DNA from 2 places in the Streptomyces sp. NPDC007907 genome. Region 1 is predicted to be linked to the other one. Evidence: predicted binding sites of a transcription regulator. Region 1 holds the regulator's gene; the other holds the start of a gene.
The links. The regulator HspR, encoded in region 1, represses chaperone genes until heat shock. The targets are predictions, from matches to a motif close to TTGAGNNNNNNNNNCTCAA.

Region 1 (7,093 bases):
AGCACTCCATAGCCAAGCTCCTGGTGGAGGGCCACGTGGACGAGGCCATCGCCCGCCGCCTCGGCATGAACGTCCGCACCTGCCGGGCCCACATCGCCAAGCTGGCGTCGGCCCTGGGCAGCGGCAGCCGGGCACAACTGGGTTACCTCATCGCGCGGTCCGGGATGCTGAAACAGGACGACGGAACGGGAGGAAGTCCCGGGTGACGTCGGTGCCACACGCGGAGCACGGCACGGAGGAACCGTGCCCCGGCGGGGCCGCGCTGTACGAACGGGCCCTTGGCGAAGGGCACGTGAGCGCCGAAGCAGCCCATCCGCGCCGTGCCTGCTGGACTTCGGGCACGCCATGGCCGCCCTCCTCGTCGAAGGGCACACCGACGCCGTCCTCGCCGAGCGGCTGGGGCTGAACATCCGTACCGCGCGCGTGCACATCGCCAAGCTCGCCGCGACGCTGGGCAGTCAGCGCAGGGCGCAGCTCGGGTATCTCATCGGGCGGTCCGGGATCCTTGGTCGGGGACGCTGAGGGACGGGGTGGCCGCCGAGGGGGGCGGGCCGTCGAGGCCCGCCTGGGCGATGCGGACGCCCAACTGCGTACGGCTCGCCGCCCCCAGTGTCTCCGACAGGCGCGCGATGTGCGCCCGGCACGTCCGCACGCTTATGCCCAGCCGTTCCGCGATGACGGCGTCCTGATGCCCCTCCGCCAGCAGCGCCGCGATCGACTGCTCGCGGTGGGAGATGCCCTCGATGCCCGTCTCGGGGAGCGGGGCCGTGAGGGGGATGGCCAGGCGCCACAGCCGTTCGAAGACCGTGACGAGGTACTCGATCAGCGCCGGGTGCCGTAGCTCCAGGGCCATCGTGCGGTCGGTGTTGGCGGGGATGAACGCCACCGTCCGGTCGAAGAGGATCAGCCGGTCGATCACCTCGTCCAGCGTGCGCGCCTCCACCGCGTCGCCCATCAGCTCCAGATACGTCAGCAACCCCTGCCCGTGCCGGGCGACATGGGTGTACAGGTCCCGCATCCGCACCCCGCGGCCGCGCAGGGACATCGCCCGGTGCAGCCCCTCGGACAGTTCCGCCTCGCGGCGGATGCCGCCCGGCTGGACCGTGAGCACCTCGGCCGTGCACGCCTGGGTCGCCTCGTCCATCGCCGCCTGGATCCGGGCGAGTCCGTCCAGGACCCGGATGGCCGGGCCCTCCGCCGCCGACGCGGCCGACTCGGCCGGCCGCACCGGGCTGCCCAGTCCCGCGTACCACTCGACGGCCGCGACGGCCGAGCCCACCCGCCGCTGGCTCGCGCTGACCTCGTCGTGCATCGCGCGCAGCAGCCGGGTCATGACCTCCTGCGGGGAGGTCGGCACCAGCCAGTCCATGTCGTCGGGGTCGGGGTGCAGCAGGGCGAGTTCCAGCAGGCAGGGCACCGGCTCCGCGTCCCGGCGCGGCACCCGGCCGCGCCGTACGGCCCGGGAATACACGCGATCCCCGGCGTCGCACAGCCGGTCGGCACCGTGGGGATGCTCATCCGCCCCGTGCCCGGCCATCGCCCATCCCACCCCCGGTTCCGCCGTCTTCCGCAGCGCAACTATGCGCGGACCGGACGTGCTCCGCAACACGGCTCCCCGCGCGACGGCCCCCGGAAACCACCGGTACGCACCGGTGTCTCCGAACGCGGTCCGATCGAAGGCGGTCCTGGTCGCAGCCTGTTCGCAGGTCCGTTCCCAGGCCTGCTCGCCCGTCCCGCCGCGGCAGAGGCCGGGGGTGGTGAACCCGGCTCGGGAGGGGGCTACTTCAGGCCGATCGCCCGGCACGCCGCCTTGTACTCGGCCGTGCAGATGTCCGACAGCTTGTAGATGTCGTCCGCGACCACCGTGTCCTTGATGTTCTCCTTGGTGAGCGCGACCACGGGCACGAGCTGCGCCGGGATGCCCTTGTCGGTGGGGCTGTCGACCCTGTCGCGGGTGAGGGCGGCGAACTGGATGTCGCGGCCCTGCACCTTGGCGACCGCCATCTCCGCGGCGTTCTCCGCCTCCTGCGGGTACGACTTGTACACGCTCATGTACTGCTGACCGGCGATGATCCGCTGCACCGCGGGCAGCTCCGCGTCCTGGCCGGTGATCGGCGGCATCTCGGTCACACCCGCGGCCCGCAGCGCCTTGACGATGCCGCCGGCCATGCCGTCGTTGGCGGAGTACACCGCCGCGATGTTGCCCTTGCCGATCTTCTGGATCGCGCGTGCCATGTTGGCCTGGGCGTTCTCCGGCTTCCAGTCCTCGGTGTCGAAGGAGTCGGCGATCGTCACCTTGCCGTTCAGCTCGGACATCGCGCCCGCCTTGAACTGCTTGGCGTTGGGGTCCGTCGGCGAGCCGTTCATCATGACGATCTTGTCGGAGAGGCTCGCCTTCTCGCCGATGGCCTCCAGCAGGGTGCGGCCCTGGACCTCGCCGACCAGCTCGTTGTCGAAGGAGATGTACGCGTCGATCGGGCCCTCGGCCAGCCGGTCGTAGGCGATGACCGGGATGCCGGCCTCCTTGGCCTTCTTCACGCCGCTCGCGATGGCCTTGGCGTCGACCGCGTCCAGCAGGATCACGTCGACCCGGTCGTCGATCATCTGCTGCAGCTGGCTCGCCTGCTTGTCCGCGCTCGCCTCGGCGTTGGCGTACTCGACGCGGCCCTTGTCGTTGGTGAGCGACTCGACCTTGGTCTTGATGATCGGGTAGTCGAAGTTCTCGTACCGCGTGTTCGCCGTCTCGGGCAGCAGCAGCCCCACGGTGATGTCGTTGCCCTTGGCCGGGCTCGCGTCGTCACTGCTCCCCGTCGCGTTGAGCACGCCGCAGCCGGCGAGCGTGACGGACATCGTGGCCGCGGCCACGGATATGGAGATACGACGACGCATGGGGGAGCTCACTTCGCGTGTGATTCGGACGTGGGCACAGCTTTACGGCCCATGTGACTGAAAAGCCAACGCTGAGGCGCCCTCCAGGTCAAGCGGAACCACTTAACGAGATGACAACACCACGCTCCGCAGCGGTTGTGAAGACAGTGCGGAATGGCCTTCAAGTGCTCTGCACCGGTCAGTCATGGACAGGAGACCTGGCGAAATCGGGTCAAGGCACGCAAAAGAGGCCGGGAGTTGACTCCCGGCCTCTTTCACACACTGTCACGTTGGGCACATGGTTCAGTCGGACTGCTGCTGCCGCTTCGGCCGCCACACCACCAGCGCGCTGGTCTGCTGCACCTCCTGGTACGGCACCAGGTCACGGCGGTACGACGCGTGCACCGCCGCCTCGCGCTGCCGCATGGCCGCGGCCGCGCCGTCGAGCGCGTCCTGCATCTCGGCGACCCGGGCCTGGAGCGCGGCGACCTGGTTCTCCAGTTCGATGATGCGCTTGATTCCGGCCAGGTTGATGCCCTCGTCCTGCGACAACTGCTGCACCGTGCGGAGCAGTTCGATGTCGCGGGCCGAGTAGCGGCGGCCCCGGCCGGGGGTGCGGTCGGGGGAGACCAGGCCCAGGCGGTCGTACTGGCGCAGCGTCTGCGGGTGCAGGCCGGACAGCTGTGCCGCGACCGAGATGACGTAGACCGGGGTTTCCTCGGTCAGTTCGTACGGATTGCGCCGACGACCGTCCATCTGCCTCATGCTCCCTTCGCGGCCTGGAACAGATCCGCCCGCGGATCCTCACCCGCGGTCGCCTCGCGGTACGCCTCGAGTGCGTCACGAGCCTTCCCCGACAGGTCCTTCGGAACACTCACCTCGACGGTGACCAGGAGGTCGCCGCGGGTGCCGTCCTTGCGGACCGCGCCCTTGCCCCGGGCGCGCATGGTACGCCCGTTGGGTGTGCCCGGCGGCAGTTTCAGGGTGACGGGCGGGCCGCCCAGGGTGGGCACCCGCACCTCACCGCCGAGGGCCGCCTCGGCGAAGGTCACCGGGACGGTGACCGTGAGGTTGTCCTCCTTGCGGCCGAACACCGCGTGGGAGTCGACGTGCACGACCACGTAGAGGTCGCCCGCCGGCCCGCCGCGCTCGCCCGGTGCTCCCTTGCCGCGCAGCCGGATCCGCTGGCCGTCGTTGACGCCCGCGGGGATGCGCACCTGCATGGTCCGCGAGGACTTGGCCCGGCCGCTGCCCTTGCAGACCTCGCAGGCGTTCTCCGCGATCAGGCCGCGGCCCTTGCAGTCGGGGCAGGGGTCGGTCAGGGAGAACCCGCCGCCGCTGCCCCGGGCGACCTGCCCGGTGCCGACGCAGGTCGGGCACACGCGCGGCGTGCCGTTCTTGTCGCCGGTGCCCGAACAGGCCTTGCAGGGCGACTGCGAGGACATCCGCAGCGGGACGGTCGCGCCCTCGATCGCCTCGGTGAAGCTGAGCGTGACCTCGGACTCGATGTCCTGGCCGCGCCGGGGCTGCGTACGCGTCCCCGGGCCGCCCGCGCCACCGCGGTTGAACAGGCCCCCGAAAACGTCACCGAGCCCGCCGCCGAAGCCGCCGGCTCCCTGGCCGCCCTGGGCACCGCCTCCGAAGAGGTCGCCCAGGTCGAAGTTGAAGGAGCCGCCCGCGCCGCCCGGCCCCGGGCGGAAGCCGCCGTTGCCGAAGAGGGCACGCGCGTCGTCGTACTCCTTGCGCTTCTTGGGATCGCCGAGGACGTCGTTTGCCTCGGAGATCTCCTTGAAGCGCTCCTCCGCCTTGACGTTTCCCTTGTTGGCGTCCGGGTGGTTCTCGCGGGCGAGCTTCCGGTACGCCTTCTTGATCTCGGCCTCGGTGGCGTCCTTGGGGACGCCGAGGACCTTGTAGTAGTCCTTCTCGATGAAGTCCTTGGTGCTCATCCTCGACGCCCCTCCTTCCCTTCGTCTATGACGTCAGCCCTCGTCCGGGCCACCGCTCTCCTTGTCGTCGGCGTCGGCGGACTCGTCCGCCTTGACCGTCTGCGCCCCCGGCTGGGGTTCGGCCACCGCCACGCGGGCGGGGCGGATGGTGCGCTCGCCGATCCGGTACCCGGGCTGCAGAATCGCCACGCACGTCGTCTCGGTGACGTCGGGTGCGTAGCTGTGCATCAGGGCTTCGTGGATCGTCGGGTCGAAGGGCTCGCCCTCCTTGCCGAACTGCTGCAGGCCCATCTTCGCCGCGGTGCTCTCCAGCGACTCGGCGACGGACTTGAAGCCGCCGACCAGTTCGCCGTGTTCACGTGCGCGGCCGATGTCGTCGAGCACGGGCAGGAGCTCGGTCAGGAGGTTCGCGATGGCGATCTCCTTGACCGCGATCCGGTCGCGCTCGACCCGGCGGCGGTAGTTCTGGAACTCGGCCTGGAGGCGCTGGAGGTCCGCCGTGCGCTCGGTGAGCGCGGAGCGGGCCTGGTCCAGCTGGGCCACCAGAGCCACGTCCTGGCCCGTGTCCCCGGCCGGGGCCGCCCCCTCCTCCGCGGAGGGGGAGGCGGCCTTCGGCTCGGCGTCGTCGGAGGTGGCGCCGGAAGGGACGTCGGGCTGCTGCTCGTCGAAGCCCGGGGTCTCCTCCGTCACGCGGCACCGTCCTTCCGGTCCTCGTCGACGATCTCGGCGTCGACGACGTCGTCGTCGGCGGACTTGGCACCACCGGCCGCGCCCGCGTCACCGGCGGGACCACCGGCGGCCTGGGCCGCGCCCGCGTCCGCGTACATGGCCTGGCCGAGCTTCTGCGAGACGGCCGCGACCTTCTCGGTGGCGGTGCGGATCTCGGCGGAGTCCTCGCCCTTGAGCTTCTCCTTCAGCTCGGCGACGGCTTCCTCGACCTCGGTCTTGATCTCGCCAGGGACCTTGTCCTCGTTGTCCTTGAGGAACTTCTCGGTCTGGTAGACGAGCTGCTCACCCTGGTTGCGGGACTCGGCGGCCTCGCGGCGCTTGTGGTCCTCCTCCGCGTACTGCTCGGCCTCCTGGCGCATGCGGTCGACCTCGTCCTTCGGCAGCGAGGAGCCGCCGGTGACGGTCATCTTCTGCTCCTTGCCCGTGCCCAGGTCCTTCGCGGTCACGTGCATGATGCCGTTGGCGTCGATGTCGAAGGACACCTCGATCTGCGGGACGCCGCGGGGCGCCGGCGGCAGACCGGTCAGCTCGAACATCCCGAGCTTCTTGTTGTACGCCGCGATCTCGCGCTCGCCCTGGTAGACCTGGATCTGCACGGACGGCTGGTTGTCCTCGGCCGTGGTGAAGATCTCGGACCGCTTGGTCGGGATCGTGGTGTTGCGCTCGATGAGCTTGGTCATGATGCCGCCCTTGGTCTCGATGCCGAGGGACAGCGGGGTGACGTCGAGGAGCAGGACGTCCTTGACCTCACCCTTGAGGACACCGGCCTGCAGGGCGGCGCCGATGGCGACGACCTCGTCCGGGTTGACGCCCTTGTTGGCGTCCTTGCCGCCGGTCAGCTCCTTGACGAGCTCGGCGACGGCGGGCATACGGGTGGAGCCGCCGACCAGGACGACGTGGTCGATCTCGCTGATGGAGATGCCGGCGTCCTTGATGACGTTGTGGAACGGCGTCTTGCAGCGCTCCAGGAGGTCCGCGGTCAGCTGCTGGAACTGGGCGCGGGTGAGCTTCTCGTCGAGGTGCAGGGGACCCTCGGCGGAGGCGGTGATGTAGGGCAGGTTGATCGAGGTCTCGGTGGACGAGGACAGCTCGATCTTCGCCTTCTCGGCGGCCTCGCGCAGACGCTGCAGGGCCATCTTGTCCTTGCCCAGGTCCACGCCGTGGCCGGACTGGAACTGCTGGACCAGGTAGTCGACGATGCGCTGGTCCCAGTCGTCACCACCGAGGTGGTTGTCACCGTTGGTGGCCTTCACCTCGACGACACCGTCGCCGATCTCCAGCAGCGAGACGTCGAACGTACCGCCACCGAGGTCGAAGACCAGGATGGTCTGGTCGTCCTTGTCGAGGCCGTACGCCAGGGCGGCCGCGGTGGGCTCGTTGACGATGCGCAGCACGTTCAGACCGGCGATCTCGCCGGCCTCCTTCGTGGCCTGACGCTCGGAGTCGTTGAAGTACGCCGGAACGGTGATGACCGCGTCGGTCACCTTCTCGCCCAGGTAGGCCTCGGCGTCCCGCTTCAGCTTCTGGAGCACGAAGGCGCTGATCTGCTG
Region 2 (7,093 bases), on a different contig from region 1:
CACCAGCCGCCCGAGGCGCTCGGTCTGCTTCAGGGCCGTGCGCATGGTCTCCGGGTCGGCCTGCGTGACGCCGTCGACGATGTTCTCCAGCACCGCGCGCAGACCCGCGATGGGCGTGCGCAGCTCGTGCGAGACGTTCGCCACGAGTTCCTTGCGCTGGCTGTCCTGGGCCTCCAGCTCGTCGGCCATGGCGTTGATCGTCACGGCCAGGGCGCCCAGCTCGTCACGGCGGTTCTCCCGCGTGCGGCGGGTGTAGTCGCCCTGCGAGATGGAACGGGCCACCGCGGTCATCTCGTCCAGCGGTGCCGTGAGTGAATGGGCCACGAACTGCGTAATGAGAAGCGTGGCGATCATCGAGAAGACCGTGATGAAGCGCAGCTCCGTCTTGGTGTGCACCGCGATCACCGACAGACCTGTGGTGATCAGCACCGAGATGACGACCAGCGCGCCCAGCTTGGTCTTGATCGAGAACGGGCTCACCCCGCCCCAGGGATCCGGCTCCCCGGGGTTTCTCCGTGCGGCCGGCCCGCCGCTCATGGCGTCGGGGTCTCCAGGGCGTACCCCACGCCGTGCACCGTGCGGATCCGCTCGGCGCCGATCTTCCGGCGCAGCGCCTTGATGTGGCTGTCGACCGTGCGGGTGCCGGAGGCGTCCGCCCAGTCCCAGACCTCGGCGAGCAGCTGCTCACGGGAGAGCACCGCCCGCGGAGTGTTCGCCAGGCACACCAGCAGGTCGAACTCGGTGGGCGTGAGGTGAACGTCCTCGCTGCGCACCCGAACCCGGCGCTGCGCGTGGTCGATCTCCAGCTCGCCGAGGCGCAGGATGCCGGAGCGGGGGGTGGCCGCCGCGATGGCGGCGCGCTCCACCCGGCGCAGCAGCACGTGCACGCGCGCCGCCAGCTCCCGCATCGAGAACGGCTTGGTCATGTAGTCGTCCGCGCCGACGCCGAGCCCGACCAGCATGTCGGTCTCGTCGTCGCGCGCGGTGAGCATCATGACCGGCACCGGGCGGGCGGCCTGCACGCGGCGGCAGACCTCCAGGCCGTCGAAGCCGGGCAGCATGATGTCGAGGATCAGCAGGTCGGGCTGCCACGCCTCGGCGGTGTCGACCGCGGCCGGACCGTCACCCGCCGTTTGCACGAGGAATCCCTCGGCGCGCAGGCGGGTCGCGATGGCGTCCACGATCGTCGCGTCGTCCTCGACCACCAGGACCCGGCGCTGTGCGCCCGGAGTAGCCGTCGCCGAACCGTTGTGGGAGGTCTGTGTCTGCTCCATCGCCCGCCCCTGGGGTGTGCTTTCCGGAATCAGTGGGGTGATTCCTTCTGACTGGCTATGCCTGCGCATGGTTGCGATTGACGCTTGAATGATCGGCGTCAGGGGAGCAGCGTACGGGGAGTCAGTACGCCTTTGCTATCCAGGGCGGATGGCGAGGTGTACGACGTCCGGAACGCCCCGGGCAACGGGGATCTCTTCGGTACGCACCTGTTGGAACCCGGCATTCCGCAAGGTTTCTTCGAATTCCGGTGACGGCTGGGCGGACCAGACCGCCAGAACCCCGCCGGGTCTCAACACCCTTGCGCAGCTTGCCAGTCCGGCTTCCCGGTAGAGATTTCCGTTGCCCTCCGTGACGGTCCAGCCGGGTCCGTTGTCGATGTCGAGGCACAGGGCGTCGTACGTGTCGGATGTCTCATTGACGTGTGCGACGAGATCGGCTTCCACGATGTGCGTGCGGGGATCGGCCAGGGCCCGGGCGGAGAGGGCGGAGAGCGGGCCGTCGCGGTGCCATTCGACGATCGCGTGCTCGCGTTCCACCACCGTGATCCGCCCCCAGCGCGGGTCCGCCGCGGCGTGCGCGAGAGAGAAGCCGACGCCGAGCCCGCCTATCAGGACCTCGGGGCGGTCCCGGCCGGCCAGGGCCTCCAGGGCCGCGTCGACCAGCCGCCGCTCCGAGCGGCCGTCGGACGTGTCCATCAGGAAACAGCCGTTGGAGATGATCTCCAGCCGGTCACCGTGCCGCCGCAGCACCACCTCACCGTGGGGGCCCTCGCGACGGTCCAGGACATCGGGAATGTCGTACGAGGTAGGCATGGGGGCATCCTGACAGGGGAGGGGCGTGTGGCGCCTCGCAATTCGCCGGGCCTGCCGGCGGACGCGAGTCAGGGCTTTCGGGTTGCGGTGCATCGGCTCTCGCGTGGCGAGGGTCACAGACAGCGCGGCGACCGGGGCGAAGGCTGGGACCCGACGGAAGGAGTGCCCGCTGTGGAACGCACCGCGCCGCCCCGCGAGACGGCCGCACCGACGCCGTCGGGCGCGCCCGACCCCTTGGTCCCGGGGTCGCTGGACGGGGTGCCGCGGCAGCGGGGCCCAAGGGACAGACCCGTGGCGGAGGCACGGCCGTCCGCCCCGGCGGCGGAGCCCGTGCCACGGCGCATCCGTCCGTGGCGGCTGCTGCCGACCCCGACGGGTACGCCGTTCACCTTCGGATACGCATTCCTGCTCTGTCTCACCTCGCTGATCTCCGCGCACGCGGACCCGGCCCTCGTGCACGCCCTGCTCCAGGGCTCCAGCACGGATGTGACACACCTGCTCCGCACGCCGGAGCTGGTGCTGCTCGGCAGCGCGCTGTGGGTCGCGGGCGGGGTGACGTCACCGTTCGCCATCGCCTTCGTGCTGGTGCTGACCGCGCTGGAACGGCGGATCGGGGGTCTGCGCACCGCCGGTGTCTTCCTGCTCGGGCACGTCCTCGCCACCCTCGCGACCGAGGTCCCGGTGGGCCTCGCGGTCCTGGCCGGGCACCTGCCCGACAGCTCGCTGCACCGCCTCGACTACGGGGTCAGCTTCGGCGTCGCCGCCGGCATCGGCGCCCTGTCCGGGCTGCTGCCCCCGTGGCTGCGTCTGCCGCTGCTGGCCGGGTTCGGCTGGATGCTGCTCCAGGACCTGCTCGCCTTCACCGACCCGATGACGAACTGGGGGCACCTCATCGCCCTGGCCATCGGCATCGCGACCTGGCCGGTGGTCCGGCGGTGGTACGCGGCACGCCTCGGCTCGGCCGGCGCCTGAGCCGTGAGGCTCCTCGGCCCGGGCGGAGGGGAGTATGCGGGGCCTCGGCTCGGCTCGGCCCGTGCGTGAGGCGTGAGGTTCTTCAGGCCCGGGCGGAGGCCGGCGGGTCGTGCCGGGCGCTGGTCAGCGGGGCCACCACGGTCCAGCCGAGCGCCTCGTAGAGCCCGCGCCCCGCGGGTGTCCCGGCCAGGACGCCGGTCCGCGCGCCCTGCCGGGCGGCGGCGTTCTGCAATGTCCTCATGACGAGGCTGCCCAGACCCTTGCGGCGGTGTTCGGGCGCCGTCTCGATCCGGTCGGCGACGGCGGTCACACCCGTCGGGGCGATCTGGCCGCGTGCCGCCAGGGACCCGTCCGGCGCGGCCACCATCAGCCGGGTCACTCCGCCGCGCGACCACTGGCGCAGCCGGTAGCCGTCGGGCGCCTCGGGAGCGCCGTCCGCCACCAGCGGGACGGTCATCAGGTAACCCGGCTCGGGATCGATCCACCAGCTGTCGTCGAGCCAGCCGGAGACCACCGACGGGTCCCGGAAGGCCTTCAGCCACACCCCGTGCCCGGTGACCGTCTCGGCCACCTTGCGGACGGTCGCCTCGTCGAGGTCGTCGCCCGTCGCGCCGAACACATGCCGTGTGACGTGCCCGGACATCCCCACATCGATCGTCCGGCCCCACGGCTCGGGCAGGGGCGGGGCGGCCCCGCGCGACACGACCCATCCGTCCACCCATGCCTGCACGGTGCTGTCCACGCATCCCCCTGTAATGAGTGCAATACATGATCGTCCCTTACGCAAGGGACCTTACGCGCCCTCCCGGCCCCGGCGTCATCAGTGATCGCTGACAGCGAACAGCCCGTGGGGAACATACGGACAGGCCCATGCATTGAGTCGGCATAGCTCAACTTGACTGCCGAAGGGGAGATCATGGCTTCGACGTCCTCACCGCTCACCCTGCCCGTGCTGCCGCTCGACGGAGAAGTCGTGCTGCCCGGGATGGTGGTCCCGCTGGACCTGAGCGATTCCGAGGTCCGTGCCGCGGTGGAGGCCGCCCAGGCCGCTGCCCGGTCAACACCCGGAAAGCCCCGGGTACTCCTGGTGCCACGCATCGACGGGACCTACGCGAACACCGGTGTGCTCGGTACCGTGGAACAGGTCGGCCGGCTGGCCGACGGCGACCCGGGCGCGCTGATCCGCGGCCGCGGGCGGGTGCGCATCGGCGCGGGGACCACCGGTCCCGGCGCGGCTCTCTGGGTCGAGGGCACCGGCGTCGACGAGACCGTGCCGGAGCCCCTGCCCGGTCATCTCGCCGAACTGGTCAAGGAGTACAAGGCCCTCGCCACCGCCTGGCTGCGCAAGCGCGGCGCCTGGCAGGTCGTCGACCGGGTCCAGGCCATCGACGACGTCTCGGCGCTCGCCGACAACTCCGGCTACTCGCCGTTCCTGACCACCGAGCAGAAGATCGAACTGCTGGAGACCACCGACCCGGTGGCCCGCCTGAAGCTCGCCACCCAGCAGCTGCGCGACCACCTCGCCGAGCAGGACGTGGCCGAGTCGATCGCCAAGGACGTCCAGGAGGGCGTCGACAAGCAGCAGCGCGAGTTCCTGCTGCGGCGTCAGCTGGAAGCGGTCCGCAAGGAGCTGCGCGAACTCCACGGCGAGCAGGAGGGCGAGGAGTCCGACGACTACCGCGCCCGGGTGGAGGCCGCCGACCTGCCCGAGAAGGTCCGCGAGGCCGCGCTCAAGGAGGTCGACAAGCTGGAGCGGTCCTCCGACCAGTCGCCCGAGGGCTCCTGGATCCGCACCTGGCTCGACACGGTCCTGGAGATGCCGTGGAGCGAGCGCACCGAGGACGCCTACGACATCCGGGGTGCCCAAGCCGTCCTGGACGCCGAGCACGCGGGCCTGGAGGACGTCAAGGAACGCATCACCGAGTACCTGGCGGTGCGCAAGCGCCGTGACGACCGGGGCCTCGGCGTGGTCGGCGGGCGGCGCGGCGGTGCCGTGCTCGCGCTCGTCGGGCCGCCCGGCGTCGGCAAGACCTCGCTCGGGGAGTCCGTCGCCCACGCCATGGGCCGCACGTTCGTCCGCGTCGCCCTCGGCGGTGTCCGCGACGAGGCCGAGATCCGCGGCCACCGGCGTACGTACGTCGGCGCGCTGCCGGGCCGGATCGTCCGGGCCATCAAGGAAGCCGGGTCGATGAACCCGGTCGTGCTCCTCGACGAGATCGACAAGGTGGGCTCGGACTTCCGGGGCGACCCGGCCGCAGCCCTCCTCGAAGTGCTCGACCCGGCGCAGAACCACACCTTCCGGGACCACTACCTGGAGGTCGAGCTGGACCTGTCCGACGTCGTCTTCCTCGCGACGGCCAACGTCCTGGAGGCGATCCCGGAGGCCCTTGCCGACCGGATGGAGATCGTCCGCCTGGACGGCTACACCGAGGACGAGAAGGTCGTCATCGCCCGTGACCACCTGCTCCCGCGCCAGCTGGAGCGGGCCGGGCTGGACAAGGACGAGGTGACCATCGACGAGGGCGCGCTGCGCAAGCTCGCCGGCGAGTACACGCGCGAGGCGGGCGTGCGCACCCTGGAGCGGTCCGTCGCACGGCTGCTGCGCAAGGTCGCCGCCCAGCACGAACTGGGCGAACGGGAACTGCCCTTCACCGTCCGGGACGAGGACCTGCGCGAGCTGATCGGCCGGCCCCACCACGTGCCCGAGTCCGCCCAGGACCCCGCCGAGCGGCGGACGTCCGTGCCGGGCGTGGCGACCGGGCTCGCGGTGACCGGGGCGGGCGGTGACGTGCTCTACGTCGAGGCGTCCCTGGCCGATCCGGAGACGGGCGCGGCCGGGCTGACCCTGACCGGTCAGCTGGGCGACGTGATGAAGGAGTCCGCGCAGATCGCGCTGAGCTTCCTGCGCTCCCACGGCGCCGAGCTGGAACTGCCGGTGGCCGACCTGAAGGACCGGGGCGTGCACATCCATTTCCCCGCGGGCGCGGTCCCCAAGGACGGCCCGAGCGCCGGCATCACGATGACGACGGCCCTCGCGTCCCTGCTGTCCGGCCGGCTGGTCCGCACGGACGTGGCGATGACCGGCGAGGTCTCGCTGACCGGGCGGGTCCTGCCCATCGGCGGTGTGAAGCAGAAGCTGCTCGCCGCGCACCGGGCGGGGGTCACCACGGTGATCATCCCCAAGCGCAACGAGCCCGACCTGGACGACGTCCCGGCGGAGGTGCTGGACAAGCTCGACGTCCACACCGTCACCGACGTCCGCCAGGTCCTGGAGCTGGCGCTCGCGCCCGCGACCAACGGGGCGGCGCCGGAGGTTCCGGTCGCGGCGTGACGGACGTGGCCGGATGAGGAAGGCCCGGGTTCTCGTGAGGGAGGCCCGGGCCTTCACCGTGTCGCGGCCCTGTGGACACGCGCGCCCTGACCTGCGGAATACTTGCCGAACTGCGGTGATGGCGGCAGGTGGCGGAAAATCCAGGTACCGGAACTCTCAGGGCCGGACGACGACCGAGGCAGGGGCAGACGTGCACGAGGGCGGCAACGACGACGGACACCGCGACGCCGGTGTGCCCGGACCCGGTGTGCCCGGACCCGGTGTGCCCGGACCCGGTGTGCCCGGTCCCGGTGTGGCCGGAACCGGTGTGGACCAGCCCGCCTTCCTGGCCCTCGAACGCGAGCTGACCGTGCTGCTGCGTCGCGCCCGGGCCAGCCAGGGTGAGATGGCCCGCGAGGTCCACCCCGACCTGGAGTCGTCCGCGTACGGCCTGCTCGTGCGGCTCGACGAGTGCGGAAAGCAGCGGGCCACCGAACTCGCCGCCTACATCGGGGTCGGCAAGGCGACCATGTCCCGCCAGCTGCGCGCCCTGGAGGAACTCGGGCTGGTGGCGCGTGAGCCCGACCCCGCCGACGGACGCGCCTGGCTCGTCGCCCTCACCCAGGAGGGCCACGACCGCGTCCGCCGGGTCCGCGAGGCGCGCCGTGCCCGCTACGCCGGCCGCCTGGCCGACTGGGACTCCCGCGAGGTCACGGAACTGGCC

Region 2: lon (endopeptidase La) is a predicted target of HspR. The motif match lies at 3,935-3,953, and genes of this name have one in related genera.

Annotation. Positions count from the first base shown of each region.
Region 1 is NZ_JBIBKR010000005.1:250,341-257,433, forward strand. Features, by position in the region: gene ACFZDI_RS21790 (helix-turn-helix transcriptional regulator) at 1-206, shown strand, start outside; partial or broken gene ACFZDI_RS21795 (helix-turn-helix transcriptional regulator) at 343-522, shown strand; gene ACFZDI_RS21800 (helix-turn-helix transcriptional regulator) at 485-1,537, opposite strand; gene ACFZDI_RS21805 (substrate-binding domain-containing protein) at 1,780-2,889, opposite strand; gene ACFZDI_RS21810 (heat shock protein transcriptional repressor HspR) at 3,172-3,624, opposite strand; gene dnaJ (molecular chaperone DnaJ) at 3,630-4,814, opposite strand; gene grpE (nucleotide exchange factor GrpE) at 4,848-5,504, opposite strand; gene dnaK (molecular chaperone DnaK) at 5,501-7,093, opposite strand, start outside.
Region 2 is NZ_JBIBKR010000001.1:433,539-440,631, reverse strand. Features, by position in the region: gene ACFZDI_RS02010 (HAMP domain-containing sensor histidine kinase) at 1-537, opposite strand, end outside; gene ACFZDI_RS02005 (response regulator transcription factor) at 534-1,274, opposite strand; gene ACFZDI_RS02000 (spermidine synthase) at 1,410-2,087, opposite strand; gene ACFZDI_RS01995 (rhomboid-like protein) at 2,259-3,059, shown strand; gene ACFZDI_RS01990 (GNAT family N-acetyltransferase) at 3,142-3,801, opposite strand; gene lon (endopeptidase La) at 3,976-6,390, shown strand; gene ACFZDI_RS01980 (MarR family transcriptional regulator) at 6,581-7,093, shown strand, end outside.